Regions from separate parts of the Pectobacterium versatile genome, predicted to be linked through region 3. Evidence: predicted binding sites of a transcription regulator. Region 3 holds the regulator's gene; each other region holds the start of a gene.

Region 1 (9,956 bases), 420 kb from region 3:
GCGGGGGAGAAGCGCATGAAGCCGCTGCTCGATATTCAAGATTTACACGTCGATTTTCCCGGTCATCAGGCCGTTCGAGGGCTAAACCTAACGATTAACGCCGGAGAAACGCTGGCGCTGGTCGGTGAATCCGGCTGCGGTAAATCCGCGACGGCGCTGTCCCTGATGCGACTGGTCGCCGAACCGAGAAAAATCAGCGGTCGTATTCTGTTTGATGGACAGGATCTGCTGACCCTGCCGGATCGGCAGATGCGCCAACTGCGTGGCAATGCGCTGTCGATGATTTTTCAGGAGCCGATGACCTCGCTCAACCCAGTACTTTCCATCGGGCAGCAGATTAGCGAAACGCTGCGATTGCATGAGGCGCTGACTCCTGCACAGGCACGGACGCGCGCCATCGAACTGCTTGATCTGGTCAAGATCCCAGAACCCGCCCGCCGGGTGGATGACTATCCACATAACCTTTCTGGCGGACAGCGTCAGCGCGTCATGATCGCCATGGCGGTGGCGTGCCGACCGCGTCTGCTGATTGCCGATGAGCCGACCACGGCGCTGGACGTTACCATTCAGGCACAGATTCTGGCGTTACTGGATAACCTGCGGCGTGAATTCTCGATGAGTTTACTGCTGATTACCCACGACCTTGGGCTGGTGGCGCAATGGGCCGACCGCGTGGCGGTGATGTATGCCGGGCAAAAGGTAGAAGAAGCACAGGCGGCCGACCTGTTTCAGTCATCCACACACCGCTTCTCCCCCAAGCACAGCTATACGCGCGGGCTGTTAGCGACATCGCTACACATGGATCAGGACAGGCACTACCGTACTCATCGGCTGGCGGAAATCCATCATGCGCCAACGGACGAAGGCTTTACGCTGCTGACACCGCCCACCTTGATTCACCGTGCCACCGATACAAACCAGCCGCCGCTGCTCTCGCTGAAAAATATTCATACCCGCTATTCAACAGCACAGGGCAAGGTGCTGGCCGTTGACGATGTGTCACTGACTATTTTACCCGGAGAAACCCTCGGTCTGGTGGGCGAATCCGGCTGTGGTAAATCTACCCTGTCCAAAACCATTCTGCGTCTGCTACCGCCTTCACACGGGCAGATCGTGTTCGATGGGCAAGACATCACCACGCTAAAAGAATCACGGCTGAAAGCGTTACGTCAGCGGGTGCAGATGATTTTTCAGGATCCGTACGCTTCGCTGAACCCACGCCACAGCATTCAACATATTCTTGAAACGCCGCTGATCGTACATGGTCTTGGCGATCGTTCGCAGCGACAGCAGGCAATCAAAAATATCATCGATCGTGTCGGCCTGCCGCAAAGCAGTCTGAGCCGCTATCCCCACGAATTTTCCGGCGGGCAGCGCCAGCGTATCGGCATTGCCCGTGCGCTGGAGGTACGCCCTTCACTGGTGATTTGCGACGAACCCGTGTCCGCACTCGATGTCTCTATTCAGGCGCAGATCCTCAATCTGTTGGTTGAGTTAAAAAACGAAATGGGCCTGTCGCTGCTGTTTATTTCACACGATCTCGCCGTGGTGCGTTATATCGCCGATCGGGTCATGGTCATGCAAAACGGACGCTGTGTGGAAAGTGGCGATCACCACAGCATCTGGCATCAGCCACAACACCCGTACACCCGCAAGCTGATCGATGCCGTGCCCGGCGGTGGGCAACGTGATGTGCTTGTGTCTCCACAGCCGATGAGCAGACAGGCGCATGGATAAGAACAGAGAACACATGATGAATACACCGACACCAACCGCTATTGACCAAACGGCGATGGAATCGGCCATTCAGGATTTTTTACCTGAGCTGATTGCGATTCGTCACCATATTCATCAACACCCAGAAATCGGCTTTGAAGAGTTTGCCACCGCGCAACTGGTAGCAGAAAAGCTGACAGCGTGGGGGCTTGCCGTCACGACGGGCATCGGTGGAACGGGCATGGTCGCCACTCTACGTGGTCGTTATCCCGGTGAAGACAGCATCGGCCTGCGGGCAGATATGGATGCGCTGTATATCAATGAGAAAACGGACCTGCCCTATGCTTCGGTGCATGCCGGGAAAATGCATGCCTGCGGACATGATGGACACACCACCATGCTGCTGGGTGCCGCGCGCTATTTGTCTCAGCACCCCAACTTTGCTGGCACGGTACATTTTATTTTCCAGCCAGCGGAAGAAGGGTTGGGCGGCGGGCTTGCCATGCTCAATGACGGCCTGCTGACCGCGTTCCCCTGCAACCGACTCTTTGGTCTGCATAACAAACCCGGTATCGAAGTGGGCAAATTCGCGATTCGCAGCGGTCCAATGCTGGCAGCCAGCGATACCTGGCAGGTCACATTTCACGGCACGGGCGGACACGGCGGTTCAGGCGTCCACCTTTCTATCGACCCGACGCTACCCGCCGCACAATTTATGCTTGGCTTACAAACCATCGTCAGCCGTAACGTTCCTGCGATGGACGCGGCGGTGCTGAGCATCGGTCACATTCAGGGCGGCGATATCCACGCCCCGAACGTTATCCCCGACAGCATCATCCTTAAAGGAACCGGGCGGAGCTACTCGCCGAGCGTTCGCCACCTGCTGGAAACGCGCCTGCGAGAACTGGCACACAGCACCGCACAAGGCTTTGGTGCAACGGCCGACGTGCACTATGAGCGGCAATATCCCGCGCTGGTCAACGATACGCACGCCACGCAGTTAGCCGTTAATGCCGCCGCGCAGGTGGTCGGACTCGAACAGGTTGACACCGCGATGACGCCGCTGCTGGGCGCAGAAGATTTTGCCTACATGCTGGAGCAGCGCCCCGGCGCATTCATGATGCTGGGTAACAGCGACAAAAAGGCATCCAACGTGCATCACCTGCATACCCCGCACTACGACTTTAATGACGCGCTGATCTCACTAGGCATCCGCTATTGGGCAACATTGGTTTATCAAGAGTTGGGTTTTCAAGAACTGGCCTAGCGACAGCGCATTTTCCACGGCCTCACTATCACAACGCATGACGTCGGTGCCCCCGACGGCAAGCGTGAGCAAAAGGATGAATCATGGTGGCGTTATTGAAAACCAAAGATCAAAGCAAAGAAAAAGAGGCAGACATTAAACAGCGCATCCTGCGTGAAGCCATCACTATCTTCGCCTGCAAAGGCAGTGAGCTAACGACGATTCGCGAAATAACGGAAGCCACCAACGTGAATGTGGCGTCGGTGAATTATTACTTTGGCTCTAAAGAAGGATTACTGCGTGCCGTGTTGGACAACGTTCTCGGCCCGTTAAATGACGAAAGAACCCGTCTGCTGGATGAGGTGGAAAAGGCCAATCAGGGTAATGAACTGCCCGTTGCCGCTTTGTTGGATGCGCTATTGCGCCCGCTGGTTAAAACAGCTCGCACACCCGACGGCGGACGTATTGTCGTTCGCCTGTTACAGCATTTGCGGGCGACACCGGGTCTGGAGGTAACCGCCTTGCTTTCAGCCCAGTTCGATCACGTCGCTCACCGTTTTATCGATGCCTTTTCTCAGGCGCTGCCGGCGTTATCGCGCGCGGAGGTTATCTGGCGCTATGAATTTGCCCGTGGTGCCGCCATGCACGTGTTAACCGACGCCGATCCGCGTTCTGGCCGTCTGGCGTTGCTTTCCAAAGGGCTGTGTGACAACCGCGATGACGATCGCGTGCTGTCGCATCTATTACGTTTTGTCGAGGCGGGTTTTACCGCCAAACCACTGACTGAGACATCACTTCAGTCCTGATTTTTAGTTATTCGCAACACGTTTACATTGACAGGAAACAGACATGAGCAGAGAAAAAATTGAAGGGTCATTCGTTGCCCTCATTACGCCTTTTAATGACGATGGCAGCGTGGATTTCGGCGCATTTGAGGCGTTATTAAAATTCCAGGAAGACAACGGCACCGCGGCCGTTTTGATTATGGGCTCAACAGGGGAAGTCTCCATGCTGTCCCCAGATGAGAGAAAGGCGATCATCCGCCGAACCGCGCAATACAGCACCAGCAAAATGAAGCTGTTCTACGGCTGTACTGGTAACAATACCGATACCACTATTGACTATGTTCGCTATGCACATGACAACGGCGCAGACGGTGCCATTATCGCCGCCCCCGCCTATATCTGTGCCAGCGAGAGCGATATCGAAAGCTATTTTCTGGAAATTGCAGATGCGACCGATTTGCCGTTGGGGATTTATAACAACCCACCGCGCGTAAAAACAGACCTGCACTGGACATCGCTGCTGCGTATTTTCCAACACCCGAACTACGTTATTCATAAAGAATCCACCACCCGCGTGGGTCAGGTGGCACAAGTTCTGGCAGGCAATCCCGATGTGTCGGTGATGTGCTGCGACTCACCCAACCTGGGTCTGGTGGTGCCAACGATGTCACTGGGAGGGCATGGGACGGCCAACATGACCGGCAATATTGCCCCAGCAGAACTGGCTGAAATTTCTCGTCCGTGGAAAAACGGTGAGGATGCAGAACGCTTCCGTAAGGCCTATCAACATTTGCTGCCGCTGCTGCACTACACCTACTCGGCAATCAATCCCGTGGCGGTGAAATCATTAATGAAAGCGGTAGGTTTACCGGCAGGCAGTCTGCGCCGTCCGCTGCGAGGATTGCAGGGCGAAGCGTTGGATTCAGGTATTCGTATCGTGAACGAATTAGGGCTGAGCAGAAAATACGGCTTTAACAGCTAATTCTGTTCTGGTGGGTGGAGAGCAAGCGTTTCATCTCAGAAGTGGCTCATCTTTACACCACTTCTGAGATTTCAAACGAAAGAGATAACTACTGTGGATTGTTGACGAACAGCGATCCTGAAGCATTCGTCGGGCTGCTTTGCGCGTTCCTCAAAACCCAGACCCGGCCATAGTGGTTATAGAAGCCAGCCGAGTGACCCGCATCCGGCCCAATGCCCTGATACATATCGAAGTGCTGGCCTTTAATCGCCCCGCCGACATCCAGCGCAATCATCAGGCGCATTTCATACTTGCCAGTGAATTTACCTACGTTATCCAGCAGCGGCACTTCCATTAACAGAGCCGTGCCTGCCGGGATCAGCGAACGGTCAGAAGCAACGGAGGCTTTCGCCACCAGCGGCACAGCGCTAGCCCCTTTGACGGGCGCAGACATCATGGGCTTAAAGAACACAAAGGAAGGATTCTGCTCAAACAGTTCACGCACTTCATATTCAGAATGCTGATCCGCCCATTTGCGGATCGCCTGCATCGACATATCTTCACGCGCGACTTCACCACGATCGATCAGCACTTTACCAATACTGCGGTAGGCATGGCCGTTCTTGCCAGCGTAACCAAAGAACGTCAGCGGGCGTCCATCGCCAAAATCAATATAGGCGCTGCCCTGCACTTCCATCATGAAGTTATCGACCAGCGAATTGGTCCAGGCGAGAACCAGTCGCTCATCTAGCGCACCTGAATAAATGCCGGCACGATCCGGTAGTCGACGGTTATTTTTGCCCTTTGACGGCATGGCATATAAAGGATGGCGGAATTCACCCTGACGGGTATGGCGCGCCTGCAATACCGGCGTGTAATAACCGGTGAACTGCACGTTACCAAAGTTATCGACGCCTTCCATCTGCCAGGCGTTCAGACCAAACTTGCTCAGCTCGCGGGTATCCGCGCCTGACATCATCCAGTTTTCAATCGCCTGAAAGGTCGTATTATTGCGCGAATACAGATTAGGTGACGCCGACCGGATTTCAGAAACCTGAGTCATAAAATCCCGTGCGTTGACTGGTTTTCCTTTGGCATTAGGTTCATTCACCAATTCCAGAGGCTGGTTGAGGTGACCATCTTTATATTGCTGCCCGCGATCGGTTGGCCTGGATTGGCACCCCGCCAGAATGGCAATGACCACTGCGGTCAACACGTATTTTCCCCACCGTCCCTTCATCTTTGCGCTCGCTTTTTACATCAAAAAATTTACCGTCGAACGATAACAAACGGCTATCGAGAAAGGAATGGGACAGCATATAAATCCACGGATCACGCGTATTCCGTTCGGCACGCGGCGTAACAAAAGTCAGGAGATTCTGCTTATCGCCATATTACGGTCACAAAACAACCTATCAGGTGATAAATCAATCACCTGACAACCCAATGCCGTGCTTTTTATAGAAATAGGTTGCATCAATACTCATGGAGAGTATAGTGCGCATCCACGGACGCGGGGTGGAGCAGCCTGGTAGCTCGTCGGGCTCATAACCCGAAGGTCGTCGGTTCAAATCCGGCCCCCGCAACCAATTGATGTGAGTCGTCCATCAAGAGAAGTGAAAGTAGTAAAGAAAGTTGATAGTAAAGTTAGTACGGACGCGGGGTGGAGCAGCCTGGTAGCTCGTCGGGCTCATAACCCGAAGGTCGTCGGTTCGAATCCGGCCCCCGCAACCAATTGATGTGAGTCGTCCATCAAGAGAAGTAAAGATAAGTCATACGGACGCGGGGTGGAGCAGCCTGGTAGCTCGTCGGGCTCATAACCCGAAGGTCGTCGGTTCGAATCCGGCCCCCGCAACCAACTAAGACTAAAACGATAAAGCACCTTAACGGGTGCTTTTTTGTTTTCTGCGTCATCTATTTTCCATGCAGTTCCTACACCACGTCCCAGACCTATTTATTCCCTCTGAACCGCGCCAGCAAGACGCGGCCATCGTGCTACATCAACTACCGTTCGGCCTGACTGGCAAAGTAGGCTTTAATTCCTGCAAAAATGGATTCCGCAATTTGCTGTTGGAAATGGCTGGTGCGCAGCTTACGCTCTTCTTCCAGATTGCTGATAAATGCCGTCTCAACCAGAACAGACGGAATATCCGGCGCTTTCAGTACTGCAAATCCGGCCTGATCGACGCTGTTTTTATGCAAACGATTCACCCTACCCAGCCGGGTCAGGATCTCTTTACCAAACTTCAGACTGTCGCTGATGGTCACGGTCTGCACCAGATCGAACATGGTGTGATCCAGATAGCGATCGCCGCTCATGCTCACACCACCGATCAAATCCGATTCGTTCTGGGTCTCTGCCAGAAATCTGGCAGCGGTACTGGTTGCCCCTTTCTTCGACAGCGCAAAAACCGACGATCCTCTTGCCGATCGATTGGTAAACGCATCCGCATGAATCGAAATGAACAGATCGGCACGCTGCTTGCGCGCTTTCGCCACCCGCACGCGCAGCGGAATGAATACATCTTCATTACGCGTCATATACGCTTTCATGTTGGATTCATTATCGATCAGCTTGCGCAAACGGCGGGCGATTTGCAGCACGATGTCTTTCTCGCGCGTTTTATTCTTGCCAATCGCACCGGGATCTTCACCACCGTGACCAGGGTCGAGCATGATAATCAGCGGACGATCCCGCCCAGCCTTCCCGGCTTTCGGCGCTTCTGCCGGCAGCGTACGTTCCAGATCGCCTTTGTTGTAATCCTCCAGCAGCGCCAGCAGCGGATCGTCTTCGTTGTCGTAGCGCCCTGCGGCAGGATACAAATCCAGCACCAGCCGGTGCTTGAATTCGGCCACCGGCCCCAGCGTAAAGACCTTGGTCGTCGCCTGCTGCTTGAGTTCCAACACCAAGCGCACCGTGGTTTTATCAAACTGTCCGATGCGCGCTTCTTTAATCAGCGGATCGTTATCTGACGTAAACTGGCTGGCTATCTCCTTCAGCACGCTGTTTAGATGAACATTTTCGATATCCACCACGATGCGTTCAGGATTACTCAGGCTAAACTGTTTATATTTCAGCGGGTGATTGGATTCCAGCGTGACGCGGGTATAGGCGGAGGACGGCCAGACGCGCACGGCAACGACCTGTGTCGTCGCCGCTATCCCTACACCACTTACGCTTAACAGCCAGGTTGCTGCTGCGGTTTGTAATAGACGCCGTCGAGTCAAATGATGATTCGAATGAGACATGCCACTCCGATCTGATTGCTGTGCGCTATCCTGCGCTGTTGTGTTGCCAATGCACTGGATAGGTCATTAAAAAATGAATAAAGGTAAAAATTGTCAAAAACTTTAACGAATCTGTTCCACTCTGTCATGCAAAAATCCTATTCATGCCCGTCATACTTCAAGCCGCATGTGCGTTGGCTTCCCTTGCTCACCCCAGTCACTTACTTATGTAAGCTCCTGGGGATTCGCGCGGTTGCCGCCTTCCTGCAACTCGAATTATTTAGGGCATGGTAGCAAGATGAAACAGAATCCTGACTTTTCTGGTTAATACTTCCTCTTGCCTTTTACGTCATAAAGAATAAAAATACAGAAATTACGAATAAAAATGCAAAGAGGGCTCGCAGTGAAGGAACGGAGTACAGAACTGGTTCAGGGCTTCCGCCATTCAGTTCCCTATATCAATGCCCACCGTGGCAAAACGTTTGTCATCATGTTAGGTGGCGAAGCCATTGAACATGCCAACTTCTCTAGCATCGTAAATGATATCGGGCTGTTACACAGTCTGGGGATCAAGCTGGTGGTGGTTTATGGTGCTCGTCCCCAGATCGACGCCAACCTGACAACGCATCACTACGAGCCTCTCTACCATAAAAATACCCGCATCACCGACAGCACCACGCTGGAACTGGTCAAGCAAGCGGCAGGAATGTTGCAGTTGGACATCACCGCTCGGCTGTCGATGAGCCTGAACAACACACCGCTGCAAGGTGCCCACATTAATGTCGTCAGCGGTAACTTTATTATCGCGCAGCCGCTTGGCGTTGATGACGGTGTGGACTACTGCCACAGCGGCCGTATCCGCCGTATTGATGAAGAAGCCGTTCACCGCCAGCTGAATAGCGGTGCGATTGTGCTGCTCGGTCCGGTTGCCGTGTCAGTCACGGGTGAAAGTTTCAATTTAACCTCGGAAGAGGTCGCGACCCAGCTCGCCATTAAGCTGAAAGCAGAGAAGATGATCGGCTTCTGCTCCTCACAGGGCGTGACCAATGAAGAAGGCAACATCATTTCCGAGCTGTTCCCTGACGATGCACAGCAGCGTATTGATGCACTGGAACAAGCTGGCGATTACCATTCGGGTACGGTTCGATTCCTGCGCGGCGCGGTCAAAGCCTGCCGTAGCGGTGTGCGCCGCAGCCATCTGATTAGCTATCAGGACGACGGTGCGCTGTTGCAGGAACTGTTCTCACGTGACGGAATCGGTACGCAGATCGTGATGGAAAGCGCCGAGCAGGTTCGCCGTGCGACCATCAATGACATTGGCGGTATTCTGGAGCTGATTCGCCCGCTGGAAGAGCAAGGTATTCTGGTCAGACGCTCGCGCGAGCAGTTGGAAATGGAGATCGACAAATTCACTGTCGTGGTACGCGATAACCTGACTATCGCCTGCGCCGCGCTTTATCCGTTCCCGGAAGAGAGCATTGGTGAAATGGCCTGCGTGGCGGTTCACCCGGATTACCGCAGCTCATCACGCGGCGATATGCTGTTACTGCGCGTTGCCGCTCAGGCACGTCAGCAAGGTCTGCAAAAGCTGTTTGTACTGACGACGCACAGCATCCACTGGTTCCAGGAACGCGGCTTTTTACCCGCCGAAGTGGAAATGCTGCCGAAGAAAAAGCAGGCGCTGTACAACTACCAGCGTCGCTCGAAGATTCTGGTGCTAGACCTCTGAGTTATTCCACTCAATAACGCTTCTCGTGGCCGACCGTAAAGTCGGCCACAATCTTTCATCCGCTTATGGCTGCTTGCCAAACTCACAGCTTAATGTTGTCCACTTCCTTGTCTGTTCGCTCAGCGTAAATCCTAGTCCCAGACGATCGGATACCCACATACGCCCATCGCGCAGCTCTAGCTGCTCGTTGAACAGCGGATTCAGCCACTCGAAGTGCTCCAGCCAGGGTTCAATCGGATAGGCCGCAGCCAGATGCAAATGCACTTCCATCGCAAAATGCGGTGCCAGTTT
Region 2 (9,956 bases), 520 kb from region 3:
CTCGGTTGGCGGGCAGAAACAGCAGAAAACTGGGCCTGCTCAGGTTTGACATTATCGTTGCCGACAGCGTCAGCACTTGCGGCGTTGCGATCATCATGGTGGTGTTCAGCAGCAGAGCTTTCAGGTTTAGGCTGGCTGGCTGCAGGACGTGGACGTACAGCGGTTTCCGCTTCAATAACCCCATCATAGGCCGCTTCGGGATCGCTCAGCGGAATGTTGTGCTGCGGTTCCACCGTTGCACGATGACCCTCTGGCGTTTGGTGCCCATCTACCTTTTGCGGCGACACTGTCTCGGTATAGCCGCGTTTCATCGCTTCTGCCGCTTCTTTAAGTTCATCCATTGAGGCTTTCAACTCAGGCGACAGATTCTGCAAACTGGCTTTTTCGACTTTCTTCAGGCTTTCCTGAAACTCCTGGAGTTTCAGCTCCTGCGACAGTTCATTCTGAACCGTAGACGCCAGCGAACGCAGCGTCCTGATCCAGCTTGCCACCGTTCTGACTGCCACAGGCAAACGCTCCGGCCCGAGAACAATCAGGCCGAGAACCATCACCAATAGCAATTCACCAAAACCGATATCGAACACAGATTACACCTGCTCTTTATGCTGGCTCTTCGTTTCGCCCGGCTTGACGTCTGATTGGTTGTCAGCGATAGACTTGGTAGAGAAATCGGCATCTGGCTGCGTTTTGTCTGCGCTAGTGGACGGTTGATCGTCACCCATCGCTTTCTTAAAACCTTTGATGGATGCACCCAGATCCGAACCCAGCGTTCTCAGCTTGTTGGTTCCGAACAGTAAGATGACGATGACTGCGATAATCAACAGGTTCCAGAGACTAATACCACCCATAACATTTACCTCTTTTCGAAAAGGGGAACGACAGAATTCTCGTTATTATATCGGGTAATTCTGGCGTGCATCATGATCTGCTTCAACGAGTTCGACGCCAACCGATAATCCAGGCAACAATTCCTGCGGCCATCAATCCCGAGGGAACCATATCGGCTTCAACACGGCTGATCAGTAACAACGTACCACTGATTAGCAGCGTTGCGCCAATACCCAAAAGATATCGTGACTGTCCTTGACGAGACTGCCGCGTCTTTAACTCATAGGCCAGCTTATCGACGCTTTGCTTTAACATCTTATGCTGACGTAGCCCGTCATAAAACAGCTCAGGGACTTCCGGCAATTTTTCAGCCCAGAACGGCGCCTTTTCTTTGAGCGCACGGAAAACCGCAGGCAAACCGACCTGTTGTTTCAGCCAGTTTTCCAGAAACGGCTTGGCGGTTTTCCACAGATCGAGCTGCGGATAAAGCTGCCGACCCACGCCTTCAACATACAGCAGCGTTTTTTGCAGCAGCACTAACTGCGGCTGGACTTCCATATTGAAGCGACGCGCCGTATTAAACAAATTCAATAATACATGACCGAACGAAATTTCCGCCAACGGCTTCTCGAAGATCGGCTCACAGACCGTACGAATAGCAAACTCAAAATCTGCAACATTCGTGTCCGCAGGCACCCAGCCCGAATCCACATGCAGTTCGGCAACTTTGCGATAATCACGGTTGAAGAAGGCAATGAAATTCTCAGCCAGATAGCGCTTATCTTCTTTGTTCAACGAACCGACGATACCGCAATCAATACCGATGTATTGCGGGTCCTCCGGGTGCTCATAGCTGATAAAGATATTGCCGGGATGCATATCTGCGTGGAAGAAACTGTCGCGGAACACCTGCGTGAAGAAAACCTGAACGCCGCGTTCTGCCAGTAACTTCATATCCGTGCCATTAGCTTTCAGCGTGTCGACATCAGAAACAGGAATACCGTAGATTCGCTCCATCACCAACATGCTTTCGCTGCAATAATCCGAATAAACTTCCGGCACATACAGCATCGGGCTATTCTCAAAATTACGCCGCAGTTGGATAGCGTTTGCCGCTTCTCGCAGCAAGTTCAGCTCATCAAGCAGCGTTTTTTCATATTCCAGCACCACTTCGCGCGGACGCAGGCGGCGACCATCTGGCAACAGGTGAGGCAACCACCCCGCCAGGCGTTTCATCAGGCGCATATCCGCCTTGATGACAGGCAAAATATCCGGGCGAATGACCTTGATAACGATCTCTTTTCCGGTACTTTTCAGGCAGGCGGTATGCACTTGCGCAATTGAGGCAGAGGCCAGCGGTTTAATATCAAAATCGTCAAACCACTCTTCAAGAGGGATTCCGCCCATCGACAGCTCAATCTGTTCGCGTGCCAGTTTTCCATCAAACGGCTCAACCTTATCCTGCAACATCGCCAGTTGATCGGCGATAGCCGGTGGGAACAGATCGCGGCGTGTAGACATCATTTGTCCGAACTTAATCCACACGGGCCCCAGTTCCTGAAGCGCCAAACGCAGGCGTTCCCCTAAAGGCTTATTGCGGTGACGATTGGGTAACCAGAACAACAGATGACGACCCGCACGTAGCGGCAGCGTCAGTCGCATTTTAGGAATAAGCTCGTCCAGACCATAGCTCAACAGCACACGCACAATGCTGTAAAGGCGGCGTAATTCACTGGGCGTCATCGTAAAGCCTCCAGCTTCGCCAGCCGTTCGGACAACGTATCGGCGGATTTATCCAGCGCAACAATTTCCTCATGGAACCAGGCGTTTTCCAGTTTTCCCGGGGCCAGTCGCCATTCTTCCGTTAGCGTCTCAGACAAGAAATGTTGCTGCTGATGTAATGAGCGTCTCAGGAAACTCAGGGTTTTCTGTGCCGTTTGGGTAAGCCCCTGAGCAACAATATCGCCCAGATAGGGGGACAACCACTCCGCCGGATCGAACTCCGCCAGATCAACCAGCACGATGAACTGTTGAACAACTTGAATATCGCCTTCTATCACCAGCTCGCCGCTGCGCATCAGCGACGATAGCTGCTGACGATCGCGTAATTTCATCAGAACCGGAACGCGTGTTTTCAGGCAGCAATCCGCAGGCTCGCCCCATTGGCTGATCACATCCAGCCGCTGTTCGTTAAACACCAGCACCAAGGGCACATCCAGTTCAGCCAACTCGATCTGAAGTGTTTTCCCCTGCAAGCGCTGGCGTGCAGACTTCATGCTACGATCGCAAGAAACTGTATCGTGAAAAAGCAGCTGATTCAGCGCGGTTTCCAGCGTAGCGGTCAGAAAAGACGTTATCAGCATTGGCGTTTCCAATCAGAATTTAAACCCACGATGCAGCGCAACGATTCCACCGGTGAGGTTGAAATAGTTAACACTGTCAAAACCGGCATCGACCATCATCCCTTTCAGCGTTTCCTGATCGGGGTGCATGCGGATAGATTCCGCCAGATAGCGGTAGCTCCCAGCATCACTCGCCACGGCTTCGCCAATCCTCGGCAGGATATGGAATGAATAAGCATCATAAACGGTGCTCAGTTGTTTAATGATCGGCTTGGAAAACTCCAGCACCAGCAACCGACCACCTGGCTTCAGCACGCGGTACATTGAGCGCAGCGCTTTGTTTTTGTCCGTCACGTTGCGCAGACCAAAGGAGATAGTAATGCAGTCGAAGAAGTCATCAGGGAACGGCAGCGCTTCAGCATTGGCCTGCACGTAGTTGATGTTGTCGATAATGCCTTTATTACGCAGTTTTTCGCGGCCCACTTTCAGCATTGATGCGTTGATGTCCGCCAGAATGACCTCACCACCTTCGCCAACCATACGGGAGAATTTGGCAGTTAAATCTCCTGTTCCTCCGGCAAGATCCAGAACACGCTGGTTACGTCGTACCCCACTACATTCGATAGTGAAACGCTTCCAGACACGGTGGATACCAAAGGACATCAGGTCATTCATCAAGTCATACTTTGCTGCTACAGAATGAAAAACCTCAGCCACCATGACTTCTTTTTCATCCCTGGCGACAGTCCGAAAACCAAAGTCGGCCGTTTTCTCCTGCTCACTTGCCATCTTATCCGCCTACTATTTCAGTCAAATTTCGGGTCTACCCATTTATGGTGAGAGTGTACCAGACCCGTATAAAAACCCCACTGCACTAATTTCGCATAGCCTGGAGCCAAGCCCGCGAAATCCATACCTATTTATATCCGTCATACTTCAAGCTGCTTGTGCGTTGGCTTCACGCAACTCGAATTATTTAGGATAGGTTACGAGTCGCTAAGGGGGATTCCCCTTCTTCGCCCTCCGTTTCCACGGTTGGTGAAACAGCGTCGGGTGCTACGGAATCCGGTAATTCATCGCGTTCAGCGTGCTCATGGGCCGTTGCTTTTTCTGCTAATGACGGGCTGATCGTGCGTTTAATTTCTACGCCCAGCGCACGGAACCCCTCAGCCTGGCCAATAAGGTTACCACGCCCAGAGGAAAGTTTATTCATCGCCTGACGATAAGTGCCCTGCGCTTTATCCAGACTCTGCCCCAGCGCTTCCATGTCGTCTACGAACAACCGCAGCTTATCGTACAGCCGCGACGCTTTTTCAGCGATCTGCTGTGCATTGCGGCTCTGTTGTTCATAGCGCCATAAATTATTGATGGTGCGTAATGCCACCAGCAGCGTGGTCGGGCTGACCAGCATAATATTGTGCTTTAACGCCTCGTTGATCAATTCGGGCTGGCGATCGATAGCGACCAGAAAGGCAGGTTCGACCGGAATAAACATCAGCACATAATCTAGCGAACGCAGACCCGGAAGCTGCTGATAATCTTTGCTGCTCAACTGCCGAATATGGCTGCGAACCGAGAGCAAATGTTCGTTCAGCGCCACACTCCGCTCTGCATCATCGTCACTATTAAAATAGCGCTCGTAGGCCACCAGCGACATTTTGGCATCGATCACAACATCTTTGCCCTGCGGTAAACGCACGATGACATCCGGTTGCAGGCGGCTATTTGTGCCTGTTTGCACGCTAACCTGAGTTTGATACTCGTAGCCTTCACGCAGGCCGGAGGCTTCGAGCACGCGGCTTAACACCACCTCGCCCCAGTTACCCTGCGTCTTATTGTCGCCTTTCAGTGCTTTCGTCAGATTGATAGCTTCATGTGCCATCTGCGCGTTCAGTTGTTGCAGATTGCGGATTTCATGCGCCAACGTGTGACGCTCGCGCGCTTCCGCACCAAAGCTTTCCTGCACCTGACGGCGGAAACCATCAAGCTGCTCACGCAGCGGCATCAGCAGCTTATCCAGACTCTGTTTATTTTGTTCATCCACTTTGCGGCCGCTATGTTCAAAAATCCGGTTCGCCAGATTCTCAAACTGCGTCGTCAACCGCTGTTCGCTGTTTGCCAGCAGACGCTGCTTTTCTTCCGCCGCCATACGGGTTTCTTCCAGCCGAATGGTGACTTCCCGCAGCTCCGCTTCCTGCGAGCTGTTGATTTCACGCAGCGTTCGCAGTTCCTGATTTAACTGCACACATTCCTCGCGGAGTTCAGCAAGCTGTTGCAGCTTTTCATGGCTGGCAGAGAGTTGAGCGTGAACCGTGCGCAGCTCTAGCTCATTTTGCCGTAGCCGCTGTTCGTCCTGCTGTTTTGCCTGCTGCTGTTCGCTGAGTGACTGCTGAGCCTGCTGCAATGTCTGCGCCAGCAACTGCTGTTCGGTGTCATGCCGCGACAACTTCTGCTGATGAATCAGGCTGGCAATTAACCACCCGACCAATAGCCCGACCGCACTGCCGCCCAGACCATAAAATATGCTGATATCCACTTTGCCTCCGCAGGCCTTTCACGCTGTCGGTCAAGGTAAAATGATACTGTATGGATGTCCAGAAACAATTCTGGTGGGGAAGACGCTGAGCAGAAAAATGCGAGCCGCATTCCATATGAACATGGATAGATGATAATTTGCAGAAGAATCAGATCGGTAACGCAGAAATCCCCCAACGCGAAACACCACGTTGGGGGAACTGAAACAGAAGAGGGCAACTTAGGCTAAGTGCTGCTTCGCATCACTAATCGCTTTGGCAACCTGCTGCGGTGATACGCCACCTTGTGCCGCACGCTTATCCAGACAGGATTGTAGCGCCAGAATCGGGTACACATCCTCGCCAATCACGGCGCTGAATTTTTGCAGATCGGCCAGCGGCAACGCTTCCAATGCTTTGCCCTGACGAATGGCTTCAACTACCGCTTCGCCCACGATATGGTGCGCTTCACGGAACGGAACGCCTTTCGCGACCAGGTAATCCGCCAGCTCTGTCGAGTTCGCGTAGCCTTGCTCGGCCGCTTCTTTACAGCGCGGACGCTTAACCTGAATGCCTTCCAGCACCAGACCCGCCATCATCAGGCAATCGTGCCAGGTATCCAGTGCGTCAAACAGCCCTTCTTTGTCTTCCTGCATATCTTTGTTATACGCCAGCGGTAGGCCTTTAAGCGTCATCATCATGCCGGTCAACGCGCCCTGTACGCGACCGCATTTACCGCGAATCAGCTCCAGTGCATCCGGGTTTTTCTTCTGTGGCATCAGGGAAGAACCGGATGTCACACGGTCAGACAGCTCAACGAACGCCGCTTCACCGCTGTTGAAGAAGATCAGATCTTCGGCAAAACGCGACAGGTGGATCATGCCGATCGAAGCATCAGACAGCAGTTCCAGTACATGATCGCGATCGGAAACCGTATCCAGACTGTTACGCGTGGCCGAGGCAAATCCCAGCCAGCCCGCCAGTTGCTCACGGTCGATCGGATAAGCCGTTCCTGCCAGCGCACCGCAGCCCAGTGGACTGACATCCAGACGCTTCAGCGTATCTTCCAGACGACTTTCATCACGCGCCAGCATTTCATGGTAGGCCAGACACCAGTGCGCAAACGTCACCGGCTGTGCGCGCTGTAGGTGGGTGTAACCCGGCATAACCGCATCCTGATTGGCTTCCGCCGTCGTAACCAGTGCCTGACGCAGCTGGCGTACCGACAGCAGCAGTTCAGCAATCTGCGCCTTGCACCACAGTTTCAGATCCGTCGCGACCTGATCGTTACGGCTACGACCGGTATGCAGCTTTTTACCTAAATCGCCGACTTTCTCAATCAGACGCAGTTCAACCCAGCTGTGAATGTCTTCTGCATCGCTTTGCAGGATCATCTCAGGATCGGCCTGTACCTCAACCAGCAGCGCATTCAGCGCCTGTTCCAGCTGTTGCTGTTCCTGCTCGCTAAGCACATTTACCGTCACCAGCGCTTTCGACCAGCCGATCGAGCCAACGATGTCCTGTTCCGCCAGACGGTAATCAAACCGCAGTGAGTCATTAAACTGTTTAAAACGCTGATCTGCTGCCTGACTAAACCGACCGCCCCACAAAGCCATAACCCTTACTCCCAAAAATATAATTCACGTTGGTATCGCATCATGCCATACCCAGAAACGACTTACGCCAGAATACGCGTGCCAATCGCTACGCCGTTGAACAGCGCAGGTAGCTGCTCAACATGACGCCAGCTGGCGATATCAACCGGACGACCCAGCGCACGAGCGGCATCCAGCGCGGCGTTGACCTTAACAATCATGCCGTCGGTAATAATGCCCTGAGCGATCAGCTGCTCGGCTTTCCCTGCCGTCATTTCGGCAATACGCTGGCCTTTACCATCCAGAATGCCACTAACGTCAGACAGCAGGATTAAATCCGCACCCAGCGTTTGCGCCAGTGCCGTCGCCGCTTGGTCAGCGTTGACGTTCATCAGGTCGCCCTGTGCCGTAATGCCGATGGAGCTAACAACAGGCAGATAGCCCGCAGACAGCAGCGTGTTCAGCAGCGCAGGCGATCCCGCTTCTGCCTTACCCACAAAGCCCAAAGACTCATCTAACTGCGTGACCGTCGTGCTGCCGCCATCGCCCAGACACAAGCCGACCGCGTTGATGTCATGCTTCTTCGCCCATGACAGCAGCGTCTTGTTGGCGGAACCCGCCAGCGCACCGGTGATGATATCAATCTGATCGGCAGGCGTGACGCGCAGGCCGTTTTTCTTCACGACGGGCAGCGACAGTTTCTTCATCAGGTCATCCACCAGACAGCCGCCGCCGTGCACAATCACCAGCGGACGCTGGTGTTCCTGACGGTAAGCTACCAGCGCAGTGAACAGACGTTCCAGCGCTTCTTCGCTATCCAGTAAAACGCCACCTAATTTGATAATTAACGGATTCATTATGCTTCGCGCCTCGAAATGTCGGGACCAGTAGTGATTAAATTAACGATTGGGTTTCAGGGAAACCAAAACGAATATTCATGCATTGCACAGCCTGTGCCGCCGCGCCTTTCAGCAGGTTATCTTCGGTTGCCACCACGATCAGGTGCTCACCATCAACAGAGAAACCGATATCGCAGAACGGCAGGCCGACAACGGATTTCAGCGCCGGAACGCCCTTATCGTACAGGCGAACCAGCGGCTTATCGTGATAAGCGTTGTGATAAGCCTCAGCGATATCCTGCTGGGTTACGCCCGGTTGCAGGCGACAGGTGATAGTTTCCAGAATACCGCGAGCGAAGTTGCCCAAATGCGGAGTGAAGATCACTGGCGTGCCGAGGTGCGTTGAAATTTCAGGCTCATGGCGGTGGTTGAAAATGCCGTACGGTTGCAGGCTGACTTCACAGAAGCTGCTGGTCAGCGACGCTTTACGCCCCGCCCCGCTCACGCCGCTCACGGCATTAATCACCGGCCACTGAGCCGGGTTCAGCAGTTGGGCATCCAGCAGCGGCTTCAGCGCCAGCTGCGCAGCCGTTGGATAACAGCCTGGCACGGCAACCAGTTGTGCCTGTTTTACGCTTTCCGCACGCCATTCGGCCAGCCCGTAAACCGCTTTTGCCAGCCAGTCAGGGTGCTGATGCTCAAAGCCATAGTAACGACGATAAAATTCGGCATCTTGTACGCGAAACGCGCCAGACAAATCAAAAACGGTGCAGCCTGCCGCCAGAAAAACAGGGGCCAGATCGTGGCTGACTTTGTGGTCGGTCGCCAGAAAAACGACATCCACGCCTTTCGCCGCTTCTTCCGCATCGGTCAGCGGTTTTACCGGAACATCGATGATGCCTTTGAGCTGCGGATGTAAATCAGAAATCAATTTTCCTGCATCGACACTTTGCGCAGAAACCATCAAAGCGGTTATGTTCATCTGTGGGTGACGGTTCAGGTAGAGCGCAAGCTCAGCGCCGGTATAACCACTTGCACCAACAATCAGCGTATTCAGCATGGGATCCGTATACCTTCTTACTTATCTATGGAACAGGTAACAGGGCTCACCAGCGTCGGTACGCTGTTCACCCGCGAAACTCAGTGAAAGTGACGAATCGTCATCGCCGTACCTTTGGGTTTCCTTTCGCCGAGCATTATTGTATTTTTATTCAAAATAAATGCATGAATATTGATACTATCCTAACCAGAGGCTGTCAACAGTGAAGATGAATTTACCCCCTTTTATTGAGCTATATCGGGCATTGATAGCCACACCGTCCATCAGTGCCACCGACAGCGCGCTCGATCAAAGTAATCATACCTTAATCAACCTGCTGGCCGGCTGGTTCGGCGATCTCGGCTTCCACGTGGAAGTCCAACCAGTCCCCGGCACCCTCAATAAATTTAATATGCTGGCGCGGATTGGTGAAGGAAAAGGTGGCTTATTGTTAGCAGGCCACACCGACACCGTCCCGTTCGACGACGGTCGCTGGACGCGTGACCCGTTCACGCTGACCGAACATGACAACAAGCTGTACGGCCTGGGTACGGCGGACATGAAAGGCTTCTTTGCCTTTATTCTGGATGCGTTGCGCGATATCGATCCGACCAAGCTGACGAAACCGCTCTACGTGCTGGCAACGGCAGATGAAGAGACGACGATGGCCGGCGCCAAGTATTTCTCCGAATCCACGCAGATTCGCCCGGACTGCGCCATCATCGGCGAACCGACCTCACTGCAACCGGTGCGTGCCCACAAGGGCCATATGTCTAACGCGATCCGCATTCAGGGGCAGT
Region 3 (9,956 bases):
ACCAGCATGCCTGCATCGTTCAATGTGCTGCGGTCATCATTATTGCGGCCAAAGCGCTTTAAAACGTTGTCCCAGCCGGGCGGGGCGAAGCCAATTGCAAAATGACTGATCACTTCTGCGCTTAAACCGCGCTGTTGCAGGTACTGCAACGCTGGTGTACCGACTGATTGGCTTAGTGCTTGTTGATAGAACCCGCTGAGCTGTCCCATCAATTCGTACAGACTTTGCCGTTGGTGACGCTCTAACTGGGTCGGGCCCGTGCCGGTTTCATAAGGCACTTCGAGGCCATATTGGGTGGCCAGCTCTTCAATGGTTTCAACGAATTCGAGACGATCGTAATTCATCAAAAAGTCTATGGCGTTGCCGTGTGCGCCACAGCCAAAACAGTGATAGAACTGTTTGTCACCGTTTACGGTGAATGAGGGGGTTTTTTCGTGATGGAACGGACAGCACGCATGGTAGTTTTTGCCCTGCTTCTTCAGTTTGACGCGCGCGTCAATGAGATCGACGATGTCGGTGCGAGCCAGCAGGTCATTAATAAATACGCGTGGGATTCGTCCAGCCATAAGCCCCTGGTGTATACCCTTCTGTAAGGTGATTACATTGGATATAGCTTATAAACGACAACAAGCCGCGCTTCCTTTCGGAAAGCACGGCCTTACGTATGCAACTGCTAAGTCTGCGGATTAATCACGCGTTGGAGGGAAACCCTCCTGAAAATTAATACAGACGAGTGCGGCGTGCGTTTTCTCGAGCCAATTTCTTCGCGTGACGTTTCACTGCAGAAGCTTTAGCGCGCTTGCGTTCGGTCGTTGGTTTTTCATAAAACTCACGACGACGAACTTCAGCCAGAACGCCTGCTTTTTCACAGGAACGTTTGAAGCGACGCAGAGCTACGTCGAACGGCTCGTTTTCACGTACTTTAATTACCGGCATGTGCCTCTCACCTCAATAAATTCGGTTTGCCGCTGGCCTTGTGCCAGCCTTTTCAAAATGGTGCGGAATTCTACTGCAAACGTGACGTCTTTGTAAAGCATTGCGGTGATCATAAAACGCCCAACCACGGCCAGCGCAGAAATCAGGCCGCTTATGGTAGACTATCTGCAGTTTGAAGCAAGCGGCATTTAACGCGTGCTCGTATCATCATCAACGTTAGGAACAGCAATGCGCGTATTGGGTATCGAAACATCCTGTGATGAAACTGGTGTGGCCATTTATGACACGGAAACCGGTTTGCTCGCCAATCAGTTATACAGCCAGGTTAAATTGCATGCTGATTACGGCGGCGTAGTGCCTGAGCTCGCCTCACGCGATCACGTGCGTAAAACGGTTCCGTTGATTCAGGCGGCGCTGCGCGAAGCTGGGTTACAGGCTGACGATATCGATGGTGTGGCTTACACCGCCGGCCCTGGTTTGGTTGGCGCGCTATTAGTGGGCGCGACGATAGGTAGATCGTTGGCATTCGCCTGGGGTGTACCGGCGATTCCTGTGCACCATATGGAAGGGCATTTGCTGGCGCCGATGCTGGAAGATAACCCGCCGGCGTTTCCTTTCGTGGCGCTGCTGGTCTCTGGTGGTCATACGCAGCTCATCAGCGTGACGGGCATTGGAGAGTACCGTTTGCTGGGCGAGTCGATTGATGATGCGGCGGGTGAAGCGTTTGATAAAACGGCGAAATTACTGGGATTAGATTATCCTGGTGGTCCAATGCTGTCGAAAATGGCGCAGGCGGGGAATTCCCAACGCTTTACGTTTCCGCGCCCGATGACCGATCGGCCGGGGCTGGATTTCAGTTTTTCTGGGCTAAAAACGTTTGCTGCCAATACGATTCGTAGCAATGGTGATGACGATCAAACGCGTGCCGATATTGCTCGTGCGTTTGAAGACGCCGTCGTAGATACGCTGGCGATAAAATGTCGTCGCGCGCTGGATGAGACGGGCTTTAAACGACTGGTCATGGCGGGGGGCGTGAGTGCAAACCGGACGCTGCGCCAGCGCTTAGGTGAAGTGATGGCGAAACGCGGCGGTGAAGTGTTTTATGCGCGGCCTGAATTCTGTACGGATAATGGCGCGATGATTGCCTATGCAGGCAGTGTACGTCTGATGCATGGCGCGAGCCAGACGCTGGGCGTATCTGTTCGGCCACGTTGGCCGTTGGCTGAATTGCCTGCGGTGTGAGCGTTCGAGCGGTAATCGCTACGTGTAGATAGCTGCTCTACACGTAGTGAAGAAAGCGTAGCAAAAACATTAGCGTATAAGCGGATTACAGCTCTTGTTCGAATAGCACCAGAATCGCTTCGTAAAGCTGTTTGACGCTGAAGCCTCTTGCTGGGGTGGTAAAAATAGTGTCATCCCCTGCAATGGTGCCGAGAATGCCTTCTGACTTCCCAAGTGAGTCCAGCAGGCGAGCAATGAGCTGCGCGGCGCCAGGGCTGGTATGGATCACGACGACGGCATCATTGTAATCCACGTCCAGTACAAGGTTCTTCAGCGGGCTGGACGTCGTCGGGACGCCAAGCTCGGCAGGGAGACAATACACCATCTCCATTTTGGCATTGCGTGTGCGCACGGCGCCAAATTTCGTTAGCATGCGTGACACCTTGGATTGGTTAATGTTTTCAAATCCTTCGTCTTGCAATGCCTGAACAATTTCACTTTGAGAACTGAATTTCTCTTCCTTTAACAGCGCTTTGAACGCTTTAACGAGGTCTTCTTGTTTTGTCGAATTTCGCATTCTGCACCGGATTAATTGTTATGGTTAATCTTCCTATTATGCAGTTGTGTGAATTTTTATGCAATTAAATCGCGTATAATTCCAATCCATTTCACCAGATATGCGTTAGTCGCTGTTTTCAAAAAAAATCGACTCTTGGGTAGTCCGAAAAATGCGTCCTGCGTCACATAAAAGTAAATCAAATGTTATCAGAATGATGTTGTTCGGACGCCATTGATCGGTGTAATGTAGCGCACTGGTTAAACGCACGTGAATGAACACCGCGTTATAGCTCAATAGCTTACTAACTTTACTTACCTTTCAAACGAATGGTTGTTTTTGATTTATTATTAGAGACATAGCGTATTTTTTGTCTCTCGTGTCATTTGTGGAAAGATAAGTAGGTTGCACGTATCCCCATTTTTATATTCTGTTTATAACCAAATGAATTCACGGCACTTTTTTATTTTATGATAATAAGGAGTTTAGGATGAAAGTTGCAGTTCTCGGAGCAGCAGGTGGTATCGGTCAGGCACTCGCACTCCTCCTCAAAACCCAGCTTCCTTCAGGTTCAGAACTATCCCTTTACGATATCGCCCCAGTAACGCCGGGTGTTGCCGTCGATCTGAGCCATATTCCTACAGCAGTGAAGATCAAAGGCTATAGCGGTGAAGATGCTAAACCAGCGCTTGTTGGTGCAGATATCGTGCTGATCTCCGCGGGTGTGGCACGTAAACCTGGTATGGATCGTTCCGATCTGTTCAACGTCAATGCTGGCATTGTGCGTAATCTGGTTGAGCAAATTGCGGTTACTTGCCCGAAAGCCTGTATCGGTATCATCACCAACCCGGTGAATACGACCGTTGCCATCGCAGCAGAAGTGCTGAAAAAAGCTGGCGTATATGACAAAAACAAACTGTTCGGCGTCACAACGCTGGATATCATCCGTTCCAACACGTTCGTTGCTGAGCTGAAAGGCAAACAGCCGCAGGACATTAATGTGCCGGTTATCGGTGGACACTCTGGTGTGACGATTCTGCCACTGCTGTCTCAGGTTCCTGGTATCAGCTTCAGCGAGCAGGAAGTGGCCGATCTGACCAAGCGTATCCAGAATGCGGGTACTGAGGTTGTTGAAGCCAAAGCGGGTGGCGGATCGGCAACGTTGTCTATGGGTCAGGCCGCAGCACGTTTTGGTCTGTCTCTGGTTCGTGCGCTGCAAGGCGAAAACGGTGTGGTGGAATGTGCATACGTTGAAAGCGATGGCAAATATGCCCGCTTCTTCGCTCAGCCGATTCTGTTAGGCAAAGACGGCGTCGCCGAGCGTAAAGACATCGGCACATTAAGTGCTTTTGAGCAAAACGCGCTTAACAGCATGCTGGATACACTGAAGCAGGACATTGAGTTAGGCGAGACGTTCATCAAGAATTAATCATTGAGATTCTTGTAATACGTGACGTTGAATAAAAAGCCGGAGATGTCGATCTCCGGCTTTTCTTTTTTAATCGGGACGGATGAGTTTTTTTCTGTCGATAAGCTCATTGGTTTCTGGATTGTAGTACCGGCTGGGCCAAATCTCTGATGGGTGAATACCCATCGCATCGGCAATAAGCCACTCCCCTTTGGGCCAAGGGCGTGAGAGTGCATTAGCTAGCGTAGATGAGCTTAATCCGGCCGCTCGCGATACCGCCGCCAGCGTCGTGTTTTTCTTGCGCAGTGCAGCAATGATATCAGCGGGATGCCAGTCTTGTTTCCTTAAAATCATAATCCTTCCCTTATTTGCTATAAGACGACTGTAGATTAGTGGTATAAATAACGGATGTTAGTTATATGCCGAACTAACATGACATTATTATTTGGAAATAATATAGCATTAATTTTCCTTAAAATTCTCAATTAATTTCCAAATAAGGGCGTTTTTGTTAGGGATGGCACTATCAGGATGAAAGGCAATGAAAAAAGAGTGGTTTGCTACCAGCGAATTGGTTGGAGTCGGCGGCCTTCCGAAATCAAGACAAGGATTAAATAAGCGCGCCCGCGAGGATGGATGGGAGAAGCGTCGCCGTAAAGGCGTCCAGGGAAGAGGAGTGGAGTACTCAATTCACAGCTTGCCGGATACGGTAAAAAAATCCCTATTACTCGAAATCGAGCCTTCCGCCTACTCGGCGAAACAGCCTGCGGCACTGGCCGTATGGATGCAAATTTATCAGCAACTATCTGAAAAAGAAAGAGATGAGCTAATCGCTTATATTCTGCGAGTCGGGGTGTCAACCACGCTGAGCCAGTTAGGTATTACACCGTCGGATGGGGAACCTGTCTCATCAATGGTGATTGACTGATTCGTTACTGGCGATCTTTCTGAACTTAGCCTCAGTGATGAAAAGGAATCTGTATTTTCTGTCGCTTTGTAGCACTTTCTCTGGCTGCGGTGGTTGGGCATCACGCTGGATTTAATCATTTCTTCTATTACTTAGGTGTGTCGGTAACGTGTAAAAGTTAGCGGTTTAGGTAATTATAGTCTACTATATGGAAACTTTTGGGCGAGTTGACGTAATGCCTGTTCAAAACAAACAAGGGAGTGACGAGTATGGACAAAGAGTGGTTTGCAACAAGTGAGCTGGTTGGTGTAGGTGGATTGCCTAAGTCGCCGCAGGGGCTGAACAAGCGGGCACGAGACGACGGTTGGGAAAAGCGCAGGCGGAAAGGGGTTCAAGGGCGCGGTGTCGAATATTCTATTCGCAGTTTGCCGAACGAGGTCAGGAACTCTCTGCTAGTAAAAGAAAATCCGCCAACCGAGTATTATCGTATAGATAATGAGCCGACCCTGCTGTCATCGTGGGTGCATATTTTCCATCAACTTTCCGTTGATGAACGAAGCCGGCTGATTAATTTCATCTTGCGTGAAGGGACAATAGCGATGCTGTCTCGGCTGGATGATGTCACACTCGACCAGACTGCCTAAGTCTGGCGAACGAGTAGCGCTGCAAGGCAGCGCTACTTATGAATCAACGATCTTATCTGATAGAACCTTACACCACGTTAGAAATCGCGCTGTACGGCTAAGTGGGCAAGGCCTTCGAGCGCAGCGCGGTGTGGTGTTTCCGGCAGCAGCTGTAGTGCGCTAATCGCCTTATCTGCCTCTTCTTCGGCACGCTGACGCGTATAATCAAGTGAACCGCATTGCTGCATGGCGGCAAGAACGGGTCCCAGCAGATGACGCCCGTTTCCTTCTTCAATCGCCTTGCGAATCATCGAACGTTGTTCTGCATTACCATGACGCATTGCGTGCAGGAGCGGCAGCGTTGGCTTGCCTTCATTGAGGTCATCGCCCGTGTTTTTACCCAGCGTTTTACCGTCCGCGCTGTAGTCGAGCAGATCGTCAATTAACTGGAACGCAGTGCCCAGGTAGCGGCCATAGTCCTGAAGCGCTTTTTCTTGCTCTGGCGTCGCGCCGGCAAGGATCGATGATGATTGCGCTGCGGCTTCAAATAAACGTGCTGTTTTACTGTAAATGACGCGCATATAGCTTTCTTCAGTGATATCCGGGTCGTTGCAGTTCATTAGCTGCAAGACTTCGCCTTCAGCAATCACGTTCACCGCTTCTGACATCAGCGCCAGAACGCGTAATGATTCGAGGCTGGTCATCATCTGGAAAGCGCGGGTATAGATGAAATCCCCAACCAGCACACTTGCTGCGTTGCCAAAGGCGGCATTTGCCGTTGCTTTACCCCGGCGCATGTCGGATTCGTCTACCACGTCATCATGCAGCAGTGTTGCTGTGTGGATAAATTCGATCAGCGCGGCGACAGTGACATGTTTATCACCGTTATAGTTGAGGGCTCTGGCCGCAAGGACAGCAATCATCGGGCGTATACGTTTTCCACCACCGCTGATGATGTAATGTCCAAGCTGGTTTATCAAAACGACGTCAGAATTCAGTTGTTCAAGAATGACGTTATTAACAGCTGCCATATCCTGCGTAGTTAATGTTGTAATTTGTTCTAGATTCATGGTTTATGCCAACGTATGTCTTCAACACTGCCGTAAGATTGCTGTTGCATATCGGCAAGACGGAACTTATTGGGCTGATTGTACTTGAAAAATGAGAGAGATAAACGGCAGTTGATACGTTGTATTCTTTTTCTTCACATCCGTTGATTATGCACTTGTCATCCTCAGTATTTTTGCGTAGAATTCGCGCCCTATTATGAATATTTATAGCGCGCTCTGAAACCTATTAACGGGTGCGCGGAAAGCGGAGTTTTATATGTACGCAGTTTTCCAAAGTGGTGGTAAACAACACCGAGTAAGCGAAGGGCAAACCGTTCGCTTGGAAAAGCTGGACATCGCAACTGGTGAAGCCGTTGAGTTTGACCAAGTTCTGATGGTTGCTAACGGTGAAGAAATCAAAATCGGCGTTCCTTTCGTCGATGGCGGTAAAATCAAAGCTGAAGTTGTTGCTCATGGTCGTGGCGAAAAAGTGAAGATCGTTAAGTTCCGTCGCCGTAAACACTACCGTAAGCAAGCAGGCCACCGTCAGTGGTTCACTGACGTGAAAATTACCGGCATCAGCGCTTAAGATTAGGAGAGCGGATTAAATGGCACACAAGAAAGCTGGCGGTTCAACCCGTAACGGTCGTGACTCTAACGCACAACGTCTGGGCGTAAAACGTTTTGGCGGCGAAAGTGTACTGGCTGGCAACATTATCGTTCGTCAACGTGGTACCAAATTCCACGCAGGAACTAACGTTGGCTGCGGGAAAGACCATACTCTGTTTGCTTTGACTGATGGTAAAGTTCAGTTTGAAGTTAAAGGCCCAAAAAACCGTAAATTTATTAGCATCGTTGCTGAATAATTTTTCGCGTTAGGTCTGACGGATTTAAGCCCCGCAATTCTTTGCGGGGCTTTTTACATTCTGATTCTGAGTAAACCATCTGGATAAGTATGAATACTAAACAACAGACGGGCATCGGTCTTTGTCTGGCGCTGACTACGGCTGTTTGCTGGGGGGCGTTACCGATAGCCATGAAACAGGTTCTGGTGGTGATGGAACCTTATACGATTGTTTGGTATCGCTTTTTCATTGCTTCCATTGGACTCGGCATTATTCTGTCATCCCGTAAAAAGTTGCCGCCAATGCGGGTTTTCCGGCATCGGCGCTGGTGGGTTCTGCTACTGATTGCGACGGCTGGGCTACTGGGCAACTTTGTTTTCTTTAGCTCGTCTCTCCAATATCTGAGCCCGACAGCGTCTCAGGTTATCGGGCAGCTTTCTCCTGTAGGTATGATGTTCGCCAGCGTACTTATCCTAAAGGAAAAGATGCGCGGCACGCAGATCATTGGCGCGATCATGCTGTTCTGTGGTCTGCTCCTGTTCTTTAATACCAGCCTGATTGAGATTTTTACCCGACTGACAGACTACACGCTGGGCGTGCTGCTGGGTGTTTGCGCCTCGGCGGTGTGGGTATCTTATGGTGTAGCGCAGAAAGTTCTATTGCGACGTCTGACATCACAGCAGATTCTGTTTTTGTTATATGTTCTGTGTGTCGTCTTTATCACGCCTTTTGCCAAGCTTGACGTTATTTTTCAACTGAGCAACTGGCAGCTTATTTGCCTGTTATTCTGCGGTGCGAATACGTTGATTGGATATGGTGCGTTGGCGGAAGCAATGGCTCGCTGGCAGGCGTCGCAGGTTAGTGCGGTCATTACGCTGACGCCGTTGTTTACGCTGCTGTTTTCCGATCTGCTGGCATTAGGGTGGCCGACTTTCTTTGCTGCTCCAGTATTGAATTGGATTGGTTACGTCGGTGCGTTTGTGGTTGTTGCTGGCGCCATGTTTTCCGCTATTGGACATCGTTTCCTTCCTGGAAAGAAAGAGCCTGTGCTGCCACCATTGGTAGCGAAAAAATAGCTTAAGAGAAAACGTATTGCAGCGGTCACAGCCATCTTTTGACAGTCTGCATGTGTTGTTTATTTTTAATACAGATGAAATTATTGGAGCGGGCAGGTACAATCCGCTCCTTTGCTGGAATGCGTTCTGGTGCGTCAGTTTTTTAATGGTGAGTAGAAATACGCTACATGCCTTAAAATCAAAAAGTTACGCCAAGAAGAACCAATAACAAGCCTAAAACACGTAGATATTCTCTATTGGTTTTTTGCGGAGAGAATCAATGAAGTTTGTAGATGAAGCCACAATTCTTGTTGTGGCAGGCGATGGCGGTAACGGTTGTGTCAGCTTTCGCCGTGAAAAATATATTCCCAACGGTGGCCCAGACGGCGGGGACGGCGGGGATGGTGGGGACGTTTATCTGCTGGCAGACGAAAACCTGAACACGTTGATCGACTATCGTTTTGAAAAATCTTTCCGCGCTGAGCGTGGACAAAACGGGCAAAGTCGCGACTGTACGGGTAAACGTGGTAAAGATATTACGATTAAAGTTCCTGTTGGTACCCGTGTTCTTGATCAGGGAACGGGCGAAGTACTGGGCGATATGACTCGCCATCAACAGAACCTGATGGTCGCGAAAGGCGGCTGGCATGGCTTGGGTAACTCGCGTTTTAAATCGTCAGTCAACCGTGCTCCGCGTCAAAAAACCAATGGTACAAAAGGCGAAGAGCGTGAGCTGACGCTGGAACTGCTGTTGCTGGCTGACGTGGGAATGCTTGGCCTGCCTAACGCAGGTAAATCGACCTTTATCCGCGCAGTATCAGCAGCGAAGCCGAAAGTGGCCGATTATCCGTTCACCACCTTGGTGCCGAGCCTTGGAGTGGTCCGTATGGATAGCGAGCAGAGCTTTGTTGTAGCGGATATCCCAGGTTTGATTGAAGGCGCGTCTGACGGTGCGGGGCTGGGGATTCGTTTCCTGAAACACCTTGAACGCTGCCGTGTTCTGCTGCATTTGGTTGATCTGGCACCGATTGATGAGTCAGATCCGATTGAAAATGCCAAGATCATTATCAACGAGTTAGAGCAGTATGGCGCTGGCTTGGCAGAAAAACCGCGTTGGCTGGTTTTCAACAAGGTTGACTTGATCGATAAGGCTGAAGCGGAAAAACGTGCCAAAGAGATTGCGGCCGCGCTTGGTTGGGATGATAAATACTATCTGATTTCTGCGGCGAACCGTGAAGGTGTCAACCCACTTTGCTGGGACGTGATGAACTTCCTGAAAGCGAATCCGAAAGTGACGGCGATTGCCGAAAGCGCACCGGAAAAAGTGGAGTTCATGTGGGATGATTATCACCGCGA

What was found. The regulator ArgR, encoded in region 3, controls arginine synthesis, uptake and breakdown. The targets are predictions, from matches to a motif close to ANTGAATAAAAATACANT.
Region 1: argA (amino-acid N-acetyltransferase) is a predicted target of ArgR. The motif match lies at 8,290-8,307, and genes of this name have one in related genera.
Region 2: argC (N-acetyl-gamma-glutamyl-phosphate reductase) is a predicted target of ArgR. The motif match lies at 9,316-9,333, and genes of this name have one in related genera.

What each region holds. Positions count from the first base shown of each region.
Region 1 is NZ_CP034276.1:1,180,692-1,190,647, reverse strand. Features, by position in the region: gene EIP93_RS05430 (ABC transporter permease) at 1-19, shown strand, start outside; gene EIP93_RS05425 (ABC transporter ATP-binding protein) at 16-1,737, shown strand; gene EIP93_RS05420 (M20 aminoacylase family protein) at 1,730-2,983, shown strand; gene EIP93_RS05415 (TetR/AcrR family transcriptional regulator) at 3,067-3,768, shown strand; gene EIP93_RS05410 (4-hydroxy-tetrahydrodipicolinate synthase family protein) at 3,812-4,729, shown strand; gene mltA (murein transglycosylase A) at 4,818-5,948, opposite strand; tRNA gene EIP93_RS05400 (tRNA-Met) at 6,221-6,297, shown strand; tRNA gene EIP93_RS05395 (tRNA-Met) at 6,366-6,442, shown strand; tRNA gene EIP93_RS05390 (tRNA-Met) at 6,490-6,566, shown strand; gene amiC (N-acetylmuramoyl-L-alanine amidase AmiC) at 6,713-7,957, opposite strand; gene argA (amino-acid N-acetyltransferase) at 8,322-9,665, shown strand; gene EIP93_RS05375 (L-talarate/galactarate dehydratase) at 9,729-9,956, opposite strand, start outside.
Region 2 is NZ_CP034276.1:235,417-245,372, reverse strand. Features, by position in the region: gene tatB (Sec-independent protein translocase protein TatB) at 1-584, opposite strand, end outside; gene tatA (Sec-independent protein translocase subunit TatA) at 588-848, opposite strand; gene ubiB (ubiquinone biosynthesis regulatory protein kinase UbiB) at 931-2,571, opposite strand; gene ubiJ (ubiquinone biosynthesis protein UbiJ) at 2,568-3,191, opposite strand; gene ubiE (bifunctional demethylmenaquinone methyltransferase/2-methoxy-6-polyprenyl-1,4-benzoquinol methylase UbiE) at 3,204-3,959, opposite strand; gene rmuC (DNA recombination protein RmuC) at 4,147-5,706, opposite strand; gene argH (argininosuccinate lyase) at 5,926-7,299, opposite strand; gene argB (acetylglutamate kinase) at 7,362-8,135, opposite strand; gene argC (N-acetyl-gamma-glutamyl-phosphate reductase) at 8,173-9,177, opposite strand; gene argE (acetylornithine deacetylase) at 9,380-9,956, shown strand, end outside.
Region 3 is NZ_CP034276.1:760,346-770,301, forward strand. Features, by position in the region: gene dnaG (DNA primase) at 1-566, opposite strand, end outside; gene rpsU (30S ribosomal protein S21) at 721-936, opposite strand; gene tsaD (tRNA (adenosine(37)-N6)-threonylcarbamoyltransferase complex transferase subunit TsaD) at 1,165-2,178, shown strand; gene argR (transcriptional regulator ArgR) at 2,264-2,734, opposite strand; gene mdh (malate dehydrogenase) at 3,204-4,142, shown strand; gene EIP93_RS03515 (helix-turn-helix domain-containing protein) at 4,212-4,475, opposite strand; gene EIP93_RS03520 (DNA-binding protein) at 4,663-5,049, shown strand; gene EIP93_RS03530 (DNA-binding protein) at 5,298-5,672, shown strand; gene ispB (octaprenyl diphosphate synthase) at 5,750-6,721, opposite strand; gene rplU (50S ribosomal protein L21) at 6,978-7,289, shown strand; gene rpmA (50S ribosomal protein L27) at 7,309-7,566, shown strand; gene EIP93_RS03550 (DMT family transporter) at 7,656-8,621, shown strand; gene cgtA (Obg family GTPase CgtA) at 8,881-9,956, shown strand, end outside.